DNA from 2 places in the Stutzerimonas balearica DSM 6083 genome. Region 1 is predicted to be linked to the other one. Evidence: predicted binding sites of a transcription regulator. Region 1 holds the regulator's gene; the other holds the start of a gene.
What was found. The regulator LexA, encoded in region 1, represses DNA repair genes until DNA is damaged. The targets are predictions, from matches to a motif close to CTGTNTNNNNANACAG.
Positions count from the first base shown of each region.

Region 1 (2,387 bases):
GAGCCTGTCGCGGGTGAACCCGTACAGGCACTGGTCAGCGAGGGAAACGAGGAGCAAATCGAGGTCGGCCATGGGCCGCTAGCTTAGCCCAAGCAGCCACAGGCTTGAACCTCAAGCCTTGGCAGGAACCGCCACCGCATTGCGCCGGGCCAACGGCTGAGCCTCGGCCAGTGGCGTATCGGCGATGGCACTGTCGGCGCGCATACCGGCAGCCAGGAACGGCACCATCATCCGCATGACCTGCTCGATCGATGTGCGCGCGCCAAAATCGTTCTCGGCGATGGCCCTGAGCGCCTTGATGCCGGACATGCTGAAGGCTGCTGCACCCAGCATGAAATGCACACGCCAGAAAAGCTCGATCGGCGGCAGCGACGGAGCCGCCTCGTGTACCCGCAGCATGTAGCGGCGAAACACCTTGCCGTACATGTCTTCGAGATAACGCCGCAGGTGTCCCTGGCTCTGGCTGAACGACAGGCCGAGCAAGCGCATGAAGATGGACAGGTCGTCGCCGCTGCGCGGCTTCACAGCCAGCGCCTGCTCGACCAGGATACCGAGTAGCTCCTCAAGGGTGTCCGGCTTGCCGGCAAGCGCCTCTCGGCGGTCGAGTTCGCGTTCGAGGCTCGCGCAGAATGGACCGAGAAACCGTGAGAACACGGCCTGAATCAGCGCCTTCTTCGAGCCAAAGTGATAGTTCACCGCCGCCAGGTTCACCCCGGCCTTGCTGGTGATCAGACGAAGCGAAGTCTCGGCGAAGCCCTTTTCCGCGAACAGCTGTTCCGCAGCATCGAGAATGCGCTCAACTGTTTCCGACTGCGCCATGCCCCCTCCAGAAGACAAACAAGTGTTTGAAACTTACGTTTCAGTGTCTACCAAGTCAACCTGCATCCGCTTCGGCGGTTGTGCCGCTTTGTCGCAACCGGCCTGTTAAGAGGAAAAGGCGCGACGCGAGGCGATTGCCAACCCGCATGCACTGTATATAATCCCAGGCACTGTATAAAAGAACAGAGACCGCCATGATCAAGCTCACGCCCCGCCAGTCTCAGATCCTCGACTTCATCAAACGCTGCCTCGAAGACAACGGTTACCCGCCAACGCGAGCGGAGATCGCGCAGGAGCTCGGCTTCAAATCCCCCAACGCAGCCGAAGAGCATCTCAAGGCCCTGGCGCGCAAAGGCGCCATCGAAATGACACCGGGCGCCTCACGCGGCATCCGCATCCCCGATTTCGAGCCAGCCACGCACGAGAGCGGGCTACCTATCATTGGCCGGGTCGCGGCCGGTGCGCCCATCCTGGCGCAACAGCATGTCGAGGAATCCTGCCAGATCAACCCCGCCTTTTTCCATCCGAAAGCCGATTATCTGCTACGGGTGCGCGGCATGAGCATGAAGGACATCGGCATCTTCGATGGCGACCTGCTTGCCGTCCATACCACGCGCGAAGCACGCAACGGGCAAGTGATAGTCGCTCGAGTCGGCGATGAAGTCACAGTCAAGCGCTTCAAGCGTGAGGGCAACAAGGTGTGGCTTCTGGCCGAAAACGAGGACTTCGCGCCGATCGAGGTAGACCTCGAAGAGCAGGAGCTGGTCATCGAAGGGTTGAGCGTCGGTGTCATTCGCCGCTAAACAGGAGAAGGATCATGCAGTACCGTTCCGAAACCATGCGACCACAGCTGTCACTTTTCGAAGGCATGATGGCCCAGCGCGCCATGCCATTCTGTGCAGCCCCTGCTTCTGTCGAGCCTCGCCCCGAGTACCTTAGCGAGCTTAGCCTGAGCGGCAACAGCGAACACTGCCACCTGTTGTTGACGCCTATCCTGAGGGATCTCAGCGAGGCGGACGACAAACGCTGGCTGACACTGATTGCGCCCCCCGGCTCACTGAGCGGCAACTGGCTGCGTGACAGCGGCCTGAACCGCCAACGTGTGATCGTTCTGCACCCTCGTAATGACCAAAGCGCGCTCGAACTGGCCTGCAAGGCACTCGGCTCGGGCTGCAGTCACACCGTGATCACCTGGCAGGAAAAGCTCAGCAACGCTGAGCGTAACAAGCTTCGTGCGGCGGCCAGCCTGGGCCAGGCCAAAGGGCTGAATATCCGCCTGGGCTGCTAGGCCCTTCCCTCTCGGCGGCACAGGGATCGTGCCGGCAAGCCGCTTCGTATCAATGCAAGACGCGCGGCGACTCATCCTCGTATTCGAAATCGCCTTCGGCCATTTTCCCCGCCATCTGCACGCCGACGTTGAACATCGCCTTAGCCACCTCGACGTGCTGTCCCTGCAGGAACAGCCTGGCCTCCTCGGAGAAATCCAGCGTGACCAGCACCTCCTCGTCTTCGGCGCGGCGGAGCACGATGCGCCCATCGGGCATCTCGACAATCTCTAGAAAAGACGT
Region 1 covers NZ_CP007511.1:2,613,075-2,615,461, forward strand. The annotation lists gene CL52_RS11770 (L,D-transpeptidase) at 1-72, opposite strand, end outside; gene CL52_RS11775 (TetR/AcrR family transcriptional regulator) at 112-819, opposite strand; gene lexA (transcriptional repressor LexA) at 1,014-1,622, shown strand; gene sulA (SOS-induced cell division inhibitor SulA) at 1,637-2,107, shown strand; gene CL52_RS11790 (hypothetical protein) at 2,157-2,387, opposite strand, start outside.

Region 2 (2,387 bases), 200 kb from region 1:
CCGAGGCGCTCGACCGGCAGCTGGCCGAGCGCCTGCTGCAGCGCGATGTCGTCGGTCACTGCCAGGCCGTCATGGGCGTTGGCCAGCACGCGTGCCGCTGCCGGGTTGGGCGCGAGCGTGATGCGATGGCGAAAGCCCAGTGCCGTCAGCTGCTCGCGCAGGCGCGCCTCGAAGCGTGGCCAGGGGCCGAACAGGCCGAGGCTCGACTGCACTTCCAGGAGCAGGCAACGCGGATAGTGCAGGCTGACCTGGGCGCTGTAGCCATAGGCCCAGGCCGCGAGGAACTGCTGCCAGTGTTGCACGTGCGCGAGGTCGTAATCGGCCACGGCGAAGTCGCGGGTCAGCGCCTGGGCCGCGGTGAGCGATTGCCCCGGTTTGAGGCCGAGCGCGCGGGCGGCTGGGTTGACTGCCTGCAACACGCGGCGCTGCGGCGGCCCGGCGAGCAGTACCAGCGGCGCCTCGGCATCGGTGCGCTGGCGCAGGATGCCGTCCATCGCCAGTTGCGGGAGCAGAATGCAGGCCCAGAGCATGCAGGCCTCACTGCCAGGCCGCTGCGGCCAGCGGGCGTTCCGGTGCCAGGCCACCGCGACACTTGAGTACGCGCAGCTGCAGCGGCTGCGCCTCGAGGGCCAGGCGCAGTGCGGCAGGCGAAGGGTTGAGCGCCTCTTCCAACGGGCGATAGGCGAATGCCAGCGTCTGGCCGGTTTCGGCCGCCACCTGCAGGCGGCGCAGGGCGCGGTCGTCGGCCTGCTTCGGCCAGCACAGCACCGCGCCGCAGCTGCCCGAGCGCAGGCACTGCTCGGCAGCCCACAGGGCCTCGCGTCCCGTTGCCTGGACGATGGCCAGCCGGGTGAGGTCGACGCCAGCCGCCAGCCAGGCGCGCGGGTAGGGAATGTGCGGTGGGCCGACCAGCACCACGCGTTCGCCGGCGCGGGTCAGCCGCGCCAGGGTCGGCCATAGCAGGCGCAGCTCGCCGAGGCCGGGCGCGGCGAGCAGGATTTCGCTGAGTGCCGCCGACGGCCAGCCATGCCCCGGCAGCAGGGCGTCGAGCGCCGCATGGCCGGTAGGGTGCTGGCTCGCCGGAGCGGATATGGCCTGGCCGCGCCAGACGCGGCGCGCATCGAGCAGGCGGTCGAGGGCGACCACGGACGACATGCTGAAGTGACCTGTTGATACTGTATATGGATACAGTATTTGGCCTCAGGCACAGCTCGGTCAAGGTGCAGATGATGAGCTGTACCTGTGTCAGCAGGCGCTGCCGGAAAGGCGCCGAGCCTTGCCCGTGGTCGTCACCGCCGGATGCCAAGGCCGGCGCTGGCCGGCCTGTTCAGCGCTTTTCGATGCGCAGGATCGTCGAGCGCATGCCTGTCGAGCGGAACTCGAAGGCGATACGGTCACCCGGTGCGAGCGAGGCGATCTGCGCGGGCGTCGCCTTGAAGCCCATCGTCATTGCCGGCCAGCCCAGTGCAGGCACCGGGCCGTGGGCAATGACGATCCTGTTCTTTTCGGGCATGAGCTTTTGCACCGTGCCGGTGACGCTGGCTGTCTGCACCGTGGGCTGCTGGTTCACGGCCGGGGTCGTTGCCGTTTCCGCCGCCTGGGCAGTCGGCAGCAGCAGGACAGTGGCCAGGGCGAAATGAGCGAGGTTCATGGGCGTTTCTCCAGGGGGTTGTCGAGGGAGGGGATGGCCTGTCGGCGGCGCATCAGCAGGTACGCCGCCGGCAGGACGAAGAGCGACAGCAGCGGGGCGGTGATCATGCCGCCGACCATGGGGGCGGCGATGCGGCTCATGATCTCGCTGCCCGTACCGCTGGCCAGCAGGATCGGCAGCAGGCCAGCAATGATCACCGCCACGGTCATCGCCTTGGGCCGCACACGCTGCACCGCACCCTCGCGGATGGCGTCGAGCAGCGCCGCCTGGCCGTGGCGGCCGGCAGCGAGGCGCTCGTGCCAGGCGTTCTTCAGGTACAGCAGCATGATCACGCCAAACTCGGCCGAGACCCCGGCCAGGGCGATGAAGCCGACCCCGGTGGCCACCGACAGGTGGTAGCCCAGCAGGTGCAGGAACCAGACGCCGCCGGTGAGGGCGAAGGGCAGCGTGGCCATGATCAGCAGCGCCTCGTCGAGGCGGCCGAAGGTCAGGTAGAGCAGCACGAAGATGATCAGCAGGGTGGCCGGCACCACCAGCTTCAGCCGGGCGTTGGCGCGCTCCATGAACTCGAACTGGCCCGAATAGCTGATGCTCATGCCCGGCTCCAGTTGCACGCCGTCGCCGACCGCCTGGCGCAGGTCGCGCACCACGGCGGCGATATCGCGGCCGCGCACGTCGACATAGACCCAGCCGGAGAGCCGCGCATTCTCGCTCTTGAGCATCGGCGGGCCGTCGC
Region 2 covers NZ_CP007511.1:2,408,740-2,411,126, reverse strand. The annotation lists gene CL52_RS10880 (Y-family DNA polymerase) at 1-530, opposite strand, end outside; gene imuA (translesion DNA synthesis-associated protein ImuA) at 538-1,155, opposite strand; gene CL52_RS10870 (copper-binding protein) at 1,328-1,651, opposite strand; gene CL52_RS10865 (efflux RND transporter permease subunit) at 1,648-2,387, opposite strand, start outside.
Region 2: a site for LexA is predicted at 1,176-1,191, ahead of imuA (translesion DNA synthesis-associated protein ImuA). Genes of this name have one in related genera too.